2 regions of the Xanthomonas sp. WHRI 7945 genome follow, and region 2 is predicted to be linked to the other one. Evidence: predicted binding sites of a transcription regulator. Region 2 holds the regulator's gene; the other holds the start of a gene.
The links. Region 2 encodes FliA, which starts transcription of late flagellar genes. Its sites were predicted from a motif close to TAAAGTTTNNCNNNCNNNGGCCGATAA; they were not measured.
Positions count from the first base shown of each region.

Region 1: the regulator FliA is predicted to act here: its motif matches at 2,006-2,032, upstream of VDQ83_RS04390 (methyl-accepting chemotaxis protein).

Region 1 covers NZ_JAYIQP010000003.1:297,791-302,114, forward strand. Annotated here, with positions in the region: gene VDQ83_RS04385 (DUF2339 domain-containing protein) at 1-1,836, opposite strand, end outside; gene VDQ83_RS04390 (methyl-accepting chemotaxis protein) at 2,089-3,165, shown strand; gene VDQ83_RS04395 (NADP-dependent oxidoreductase) at 3,194-4,201, opposite strand; gene VDQ83_RS04400 (hypothetical protein) at 4,198-4,324, opposite strand, start outside.
Region 2 covers NZ_JAYIQP010000002.1:87,720-92,043, forward strand. Annotated here, with positions in the region: gene VDQ83_RS02285 (chemotaxis protein CheA) at 1-789, opposite strand, end outside; gene VDQ83_RS02290 (protein phosphatase CheZ) at 794-1,402, opposite strand; gene cheY (chemotaxis response regulator CheY) at 1,402-1,794, opposite strand; gene VDQ83_RS02300 (RNA polymerase sigma factor FliA) at 1,812-2,561, opposite strand; gene VDQ83_RS02305 (MinD/ParA family ATP-binding protein) at 2,558-3,442, opposite strand; gene flhF (flagellar biosynthesis protein FlhF) at 3,429-4,324, opposite strand, start outside.

The DNA.
Region 1 (4,324 bases), on a different contig from region 2:
GGCGCCGTGTCCGGCGAACGGCTGGCCATGCGCATCGGCCTGCAGCGCCGCCAGCGGCAGCGCCAGCAGCAAGCCGCCGAGCGTGGTCGCCGCCAGCGCGCGCGCCGGCCAACGCCGCTGCGCCTCGGCGGCCAGCCAGCCGCTGAGCGCAACGAACGCCAGCCAGACATCGGCACGCGCCGCATAGTCGACGAAGCGTCCGATCTCCGCGACCCCGATCCCGCACCACCACGCCAGGCCCCACAGGTAATAGGCCAGCGCCGGCATGGCGGCGCCCGCGCGGCGATAGCTCCAGGCACTGGCGAAACCGGCCAGGGCCAGCAGCGCGCCGCTCATGAAGGTCGCGTTGGCCACGGCCTGGGTGTCCTGCCAGGCCGCATCCAGCCCCAGCACGAAGCCGATCGCCGCGGCCAGCTGCAGGCCGGCGCCGCTGAACTGCGGCAACCAGCGCCGCTGCCGCAGCCCCAGCCACACCAGCGCCGCGCCTTCCAGCGCGAAGATGCTGGCGGTGGCGCGCGCGGACAGCGCCAACGGCACCGCCAGTGTGGCGAAACCGACCGCCAGCAGCGCGTAGGCCTGGCCGAGCACCTCAAAGCGGGTACGCCGGATCAGCGCCGCGGCCAGCAGCGCGTAGATCGCCGCCAGGCCCAGGGCGCACAGCGCCAACGCCAGGCCGTCGCCGCGCAGCAGCCCGGCCTGCAGCGAGAACGCGACCAGCGGCGTGCCGAACACCAGGCTGCCGTCGACCAGGTTGCCGCGCGTGGCCGGCTGGCGCCGCGCGTACAGGATCGGGATCAACAGGTAGAAGGCGAAGAACAGCAGCAGGAACGGCTCGGTGCTGGCGAATTTCGCCGGCTGGTACTGCAGCACGCCCCACAGCGTGCCGATGCCGAAGGTGAAACCGAACCCGAGCAGGTTGAGCACCCGCCACGGCCGGTACCAGGCGATCGCGAACACCGCCGCGTTCAGCACCGCGTAGTAGGAGAACAGGCCGACATGGTTGCCGCTGCCGGTGGACAGCCAGATCGGCGCCAGGAACCCGGCCAGCGTGGCCAGCACCGCCAACGTACGCGATTCCTGCACCACCGCCAGCACGCACATGCTGGCCACCAGCACGATGCTCAGCGCGAACGCGGCGCCGGCCGGAATCAGCGCCGACAGCTTGAACGCGGCGAACACGGTCAGCAGCAGCACGCCGATCGCGCCGCCCTGCAGGGCCAGCGCGAAGCTGCGCTTGCGTTCGCGCTGGCGCCAGCCGAAGCCCAGCCCGGCCAGCGCCGCGGCGGCGATGCCGGCGTAGCGCAGCTCGATCGGCATCCGCAACCAGCCTTGGTCGCCGGCGTACTTGAGCAACGCGGCGACACCGGCCAGCAACACCAGCATGCCGATCTTGACCGGCACGTTGCCTTCGGTGAACCAGCGTTTGGCGCCGGCCAGCAGCCGTTCGAGCGGGCCTGGGCCCTGCGGCACATATGTCTCCGGCGCTGGCGCAGCAGCCGTGTCGGCATCCGTGTCCGCAACGTCGCGCACTGTAGATGCGCGGGCGAACTGCGGCGGCAGCGGCGGTGGCGTGGGCGCTGCGGGTGCGATGACGACAGGCGCAGTGACGAAGACCGGACCTTCCGCCGCATCGCGTTGCTCGAACCCGGCATCGAATTCGGCTTCGGCTTCGCTATCGGCCTGCGCCGCCCGCGGCGCCGCACCGCGCAAGTGCGCCAGCTGCAGTTCCAGCACCCCCACGCGCCGGCGCACACCCGACAACGACACCAGCAACACGATCAGCAGCACCGGCACCGCCAGTACCGCCACCACCACCAACACGATCAACGCTTCCATCCGGCATCCATCCCCAAGGCGGCGCACCGCAACGCGGCGTGCCAATGGTCCGGCGACGCCGGTCCTGGCGCAGATGGTAGACGAGTTCGGCCTCGGCGCGGCCCGGGCCGCGGACACGCAGCCCAGGCATGGCAAGGGTTCGCGCCGCGCAGCGGTGCGCACGCGCCGCTAAAGCCGGTGCATCGGCGGCCGCTAACTCCCTTATCCCACGTTGCGCCCGCTGTTCCCCTCCCTCCCACCGACAGTGTGCCAATGAACCTGCCAGCCCAACCCACCGAAGCGGGCATCGACGACCATATCCGTTCGGTGGTCGGCCTGTCCGACCAACTGCTCGGACAGTTGCGGCGTTCGCTGCAACGCATCGACGAGATCAACCGCACCACCCACGTGATCTCGATGAACGCGCGCATCGAGTCGGCGCGGATCGGCCAGGCCGGACGCGGCTTCAGCGTCATCGCGCAGGAAATGGACGTGCTGTCGCGGCGCGTCGCCGATGCCACCCAGGACCTGGACAAGGTCGCCGCCAGCACCAGCGCCGACATGGGCCACACCCTGCAGCGGCTGCAGGACGACGTGCGCCGCACGCGCCTGAGCGAACTGGCGCTGAGCAACATCGACCTGATCGACCGCAACCTCTACGAACGCAGCTGCGACGTGCGCTGGTGGGCGACCGATGCGGCCATCGTCGCCGCCGCGCGCCACGGCCGCGACGACGAGGAACTCGCCTATGCGTCGCGGCGCATGGGCCAGATCCTGGACTCGTACACGGTGTACTTCGACCTGGTGCTGGCCGGCACCGACGGCCGCGTCCTGGCCAACGGCCGCCCGCAGCAGTACGCCTCGGTCGGCAGCGACGTGTCCGCGCAGGCCTGGTTCGAAACCGCCGCGCGCACCCGCAGCGGCGAGGAATTCGGCTTCCAGGACGTGCATGCCAGCACCCTGGCCGACGGCGAACGCGTGCTGGTGTATGCGTGCACGGTGCGCGACGGCGGCCGTGTCGATGGGCGCGTGCTGGGCGTGCTCGGCATCGTGTTCCGCTGGGACGCGCTGGCGCAGACGGTGGTGCAGCGCACCCCGCTGTCGGAACAGGAATGGGGCCGCAGCCGGGTGTGCATCGTCGACCAGCGCGGCCAGGTCCTGGCCGATTCGGCCGGCCGCATGCTGCAGGAACGGATCGACTTCCCCGGCCGCGAAGCGCTGTTCAAGCAACCGCGCGGCGCGGTGTTGAGCGACCTCGACGGGCGTCCGCACTGCATCGCGCACGCCGCCTCGCCCGGCTACGAAACCTATCGCACCGGTTGGCACTCGCTGATCCTGCAGGCGCTGTAGCGCGCTGCGCTCGGGGCGGCGCGCACGCTCAGTGCTGGCCGACCCTGATCACCACCTTGCCCTTGGCGCGCCCGCTCTCGACGTAGGCCAGTGCCTGCGCCGTCGCTTCGAACGGGAACACCCGGTCCAGCACCGGGGTGAGGATCCCGGCCTCGATCAGCGCGCCGATCTCGCGCAACTGGTCGCCGTTGGCGGTCATGAACAGGAAGGCGTAGCTGACGCCGCGCCGCCTGGCCTTCCTGCGGATGCCGCCGCTGAGCAGGCGGATCACCTGCCGCAGCGGCCACGCCAGCCCCTGTTGCGCGGCGAAGTCCGGGTCCGGCGGGCCGGAGATGGAAATGAGCTTGCCGCCGGGCTTGAGCACGCGCAGGGATTTCTCCAGCACGTCGTTGCCCAGGCTGTTGAGGACGACGTCGTAGTCGCGCACGAGGGTCGCGAAGTCCTGCGTCCGGTAGTCGATGACCAGGTCGGCGCCCAGCGCCTTCACCCAGCCGACGTTGCCGGTGCCGGTGGTGGTCGCGACGAAGGCACCAAGGTGCTTGGCGAGCTGGATGGCGATGCTGCCGACGCCGCCGGAGCCGGCATGGATCAGCACCTTCTGCCCTTTCTGCAGCCCCGCCGTTTCCACCAGGGCCTGCCATGCGGTCAGCGCGACCAGCGGAACCGAGGCGGCTTCCTCCATGCCGAGGTTGGCGGGCTTCAGCGCCAGTGCGCTTTCCTTGACCGCGATGCGTTCGGCGAAGCTGCCGATGCGGGTCTGGTCGGGACGCGCATACACCGCGTCACCGGGCTTGAAACGGCGCACGCCGGCCCCGACCCGCAGCACCACGCCGGCCACGTCGTTGCCCAGCACCAGCGGAAAGCGGTACGGCAGGATCAGCTTGAACTCGCCCTTGCGGATCTTCGCGTCGAGCACGTTGACGCCGGCGGCATGCACCTCCACCAGCACATCGTCGTCGCGCAGCTCCGGTTCGGGCAGCTCGCCGATCCGGCCCGGGTGCTTGTTGCCATAGCCGTCGATGAAGAACGCTTTCATGATGTTTCCCTGACCAGAACGAACCCGAGGACGAACACGATTTCGAGCATCACTGCGACCAGGATCCCGCGGCCTGCGTGCCCGCTGGCCAGTTCGCCGATGCCCAGCGCCGCCAGCAACGTA
Region 2 (4,324 bases):
CTGCATGCGGGTGCGCATCACCGCCGACTGCAGGCGCGCGGTGGCGATGTCCAGGCTGCTGACCGCGCGGTCCAGTTCCTCGTCGCGCAGGCGCACGCGCAGGGTCTTGAGCCGGTTGCGCGACAGCACCAGTTCGCCGATCAGGTTGACGATCGCGTCCAGGCGCTTGGTGTCCACGCGCACGGTGTGTTCGGGTTCGGCGGCCTTGGCCGGCGCGCCGGCGGGCTTGGCGCTGGGTGCCGGCCGCGGCGCGGCGGCCGGTACCGGCAGCGCGGCCGGTGCGGCACCGCCGTGCAACTGGTCGAGCAACGCTTCGAATTCGTCGTCGTCGATCATCTCGCTGTTGCCGCCCGCGGCCGCTGCCGGCGCGGCGACCGCAGCGGCCTTGGCGCTGGGTGCGGCGGTCTCTTCGCCGCTGGTCGCGAACTGCGCGATCAGCTGCTGCGGCGCGCGCGGCGGTTCGTTGCCGCTGCCGAACGCGTCGAGCATCGATTGCAGGTAGTCCAGCGACTGCTGCGCGGCGTCGAAGTGCCGCGCCTGCAGTGTGGCCTGGCCGGCGCGGGCCTGGCCCAGGGTGTCCTCGGCGGCGTGGCACAGCTCGACCATGGCGTTGATCGCCAGGAAGCCGGCGCCGCCCTTGAGCGTGTGGAAGCCGCGGAACACCGCGTTGAGCTGGTCGCTGTCCTCGGGCGCCTGCTCCAGCGACACCAGCTGCTCGCCGAGCCGGTCCAGGATTTCCTGGGCTTCGATGATGAAGTCGGCAGCGATGTCGTCGGGTACGGCGCTCATAAAATTACAATCCCAGTCCGGACAGCAGGTCGTCGGCGTCGTTCTGCGACACGCCGTGACGGTCCAGTCCGGCCAGTGCGGGGCCGGCCAGGCTGCCGTCGGGTTTCTTGTCTTCCTTCGGCGGCAGGCCGAGCGCGCCGAAGCCTTCGTGGACGCGGCGCACGATGGTCGCGACGCGGCGGATGATCTGCCCGGTCAGGTCCTGGAAGCTCTGCGCCAGGGCCATCTCGGTGAGGTTGTGGCGGATCTTGTCGAGGATCTCGCCCTGGTCGCCGGTCAGCCCGCCGGCGCGCAGCTGTTCGGCCAGTGCGCGGCATTCCTCGGCCAGGTCCAGGGTGCGGTGGCTGGCCTCTTCGGTCATCGCCACCACGTGGTCCAGGCGCGAGCAGGCATCGTCCAGCTCGCCGGCCTCGGTGGGCACGGTCGGCAGTTCGCCGAGCGCCTGGCCCAGGTCGCGCGCCAGCCTGCTCAGGCCCTGCATCATCGGCCGCGTGCGCCAGGCGGCGAGCGTGTCGATTTCCTTGCGCCATCCGGCTTCGTCGCCTTTTTCCAGTGCGTCCAGCGCACCTTGCAGGCGTTCGATCAGGGCGCTGCGTTCGGCGGTGGCTTCCATCAGGCGGTCGCTCCCAGGCGCTCGAAGATCTTGCCCAGCTTTTCCTGCAGGGTCTGCGCGGTGAACGGCTTGATGATGTAGCCGTTCACGCCGCACTGCGCCGCCTCGATGATCTGCTCGCGCTTGGCCTCGGCGGTCACCATCAGCACCGGCAGGTGCTTGAGCTTGTCGTCGGCGCGGATGTTGCGCAGCAGGTCGATGCCGGTCATGCCGGGCATGTTCCAGTCGGTGACCACGAACTCGAACGGTGCCGAGCGCAGTGCAGCCAAGGCACTGTTGCCGTCTTCGGCCTCTGCAGTGTTGGTGAAGCCGAGATCGCCGAGCAGGTTCTTGACGATGCGCCGCATCGTCGAGAAATCGTCCACGATCAAAATCCGCATGTTCTTGTTCACCGCTAACTCCTTGGGTCTTATTCTTCGTCTTCCAGGCCGGCGTCGGCCGCTTCGAACGCTTTCAAGCGCCCGCGCAACCGTACCGTGGCCTGGCCGTGGATCTGGCAGACGCGCGACTCGCTGACACCGAGCACCGCGCCGATTTCCTTCAGGTTCAATTCCTGTTCGTAGTACAGCGACAGCACCAGCTGCTCGCGTTCGGGCAACTGCGCGATCGCCTTGCCCAGCTCGCGGCCGAATTCGCTGCGTTCCAGCATCTGCTGCGGATTGGGCCCGCCCTTGGCGATGGTGTCCAGCTCGCCGTGGTCCTCGACCCGCGATTCCAGGCTCAGCACCTGGCCGCGCGCGGCATCTTCCATCAAGCGCAGGTATTCGGGAAGCGGCATGTCCATCGCTGCGGCCACTTCGTTGGCGGCGGCGGCGCGGCCGGTGCTCTGCTCGATCTTGCGGATCGCCGAGGCGGCGTCGCGGGCGCGGCGGTGCACCGAGCGCGGCACCCAGTCGCCGCGGCGGATCTCGTCGATCATCGAGCCGCGGATGCGGATCGAGGCGTAGGTCTCGAACGAGGCGCCCTGGTCGGCATCGTAGCTGCGCGAGGCCTCGATCAGGCCGATCATGCCGGCCTGGATCAGGTCGTCGATCTCGACGCTGGCCGGCAGCCGCGCGGCCAGGTGGTGGGCGATGCGCCGCACCAGGTCAGAATGCTGGGCGATGTAGTCGTTGGAGCTGTTGCGCTGCACGGCGCGGTATTGGGCGGCGACGTTCATGCGGCGACCCCCCGCTGGATGATCCGTTCGACGAAGAACTCGACGTTGCCGCGCGGCGCGGTCGGTGCCTGCCAGCGCGCGGTGCGCCGGGCGATCTCGGCGATCGCCTGCGCCGACGGGCTGGACGGGTAGGCCTTGACCACCGGTTGCTGGCGCTGCACCGCCAGGCGCAGCCAGTCGTCCTGCGGCACGCAGCCCAGGTAGTTCAGCGACACGTCGCCGAGGAACTTCTCGCAGACCCGGCTCAGCTTGTCGTACAGCAGGCGGCCTTCGTTGAGGTCGCGGACCATGTTGGCGACGATCTGCACCCGGTCCACGCCGCGTTCGCGCGACAGCACCTTGATCAGCGCGTAGGCGTCGGTGATCGAGGCCGGCTCGTCGCAGACCACCACCACCGCGTCCTGCGCGGCCTGGCAGAAGGTCAGCACGCTGTCGGTGATGCCGGCGGCGGTGTCGATGACCATCACGTCCAGCTCGCGCTGCAGCTCGGAGAACACATTGACCAGGCCGACGTGCTGGGCCGGCGGCAGCTCGGCCATGTGCCGGCGGCCGGAGGCGGCGGGCACCACCATCAGGCCGTTGGGCATGTCGATGATCACCTCTTCCAGCGTGCAGCGGCCGGCCACCAGGTCGCCAAGGGTGAACTTGGGGGTCAGCCCGAGCACCACGTCGACGTTGGCCAGGCCCAGGTCGGCGTCCAGCAGCAGGGTGCGCTTGCCCATGTCGGCCAGCGCCATCGACAGGTTGACCGAGATGTTGGTCTTGCCGACGCCGCCCTTGCCGCCGGTCACGGCGATGGTACGCACCGGGCCGAGCGGTTCGCTGCGGGTGGCCGACAGGGGGAAGGCATTGGTCAGATTGGCGTAATCACGCGACGGCATGGTTCTGCTCCGGAGTACAGGGCTTATCGGCAGCGCGCCGCAAATCTTCAAGGCGCAATACCAGGCTGGCGGCGTTGGCGCGGTGCAGGTCGTCCGGCACGCGTTGACCATCGGTCACCCAGGTGATGGGAAGCCGGTGGTCCGCGACCACCGACAGAGCACTGCCAAAACGCCCGGTTTCATCCAGCTTGGTCAAGATCACCCCCTGCGGATCGGCGCCGGCGAACCGGCGCACCACCTCGTCCAGGTCGGAGAAATGCGCGTTGGCAGGGAGTACTAGCAAGGACCGGACCACTCGCGACGCGCGCAGCCAGTGCAGCTGCGCGACCAGCGCGCGGTCGCGCTGGCCCATGCCGGCGGTGTCGATCAGCACCAGCTTGTAGTCGCGCAGGCGCTCCAGCAGCTGCTGCAGGGCGGCGTCGCTGTCGGCCTCGTGCACGGCGATGCCGAGCTGGCGGCCGTAGCTGTGCAGCTGTTCGCGGCCGCCGACGCGGATGGTGTCGGTGGTGACCAGGGCCACGTCGCGGGCGGCGTGGCGTTCCAGGAAGCGCGAGGCCAGCTTGGCGATGGTGGTGGTCTTGCCGGCGCCGGTGGGGCCGATCAGGGCGATCACGCCGCCTTCCTCGATCGGGTCCAGCGGGGCGATCGGCAGGCGCTTGGACAGCAGCCCCAGCATCAGCCCGCGGCCGCGGTGCAGCTCCAGGTCGGCGGGGATCTGCATGACCACGTCGCGGGTCAGGCCGCTGTCGAAGCCGTAGTCGTCCATCAGCTCCAGCGCCTGGGCGCGTACCGGCGAGCCGCGCAGGCGTTCGTCGGTGAGCCGGTTCATCTCGCGCTCGATCATCTGCCGCATCAGCGCCAGTTCGTCGCGCAGCTGAGTCA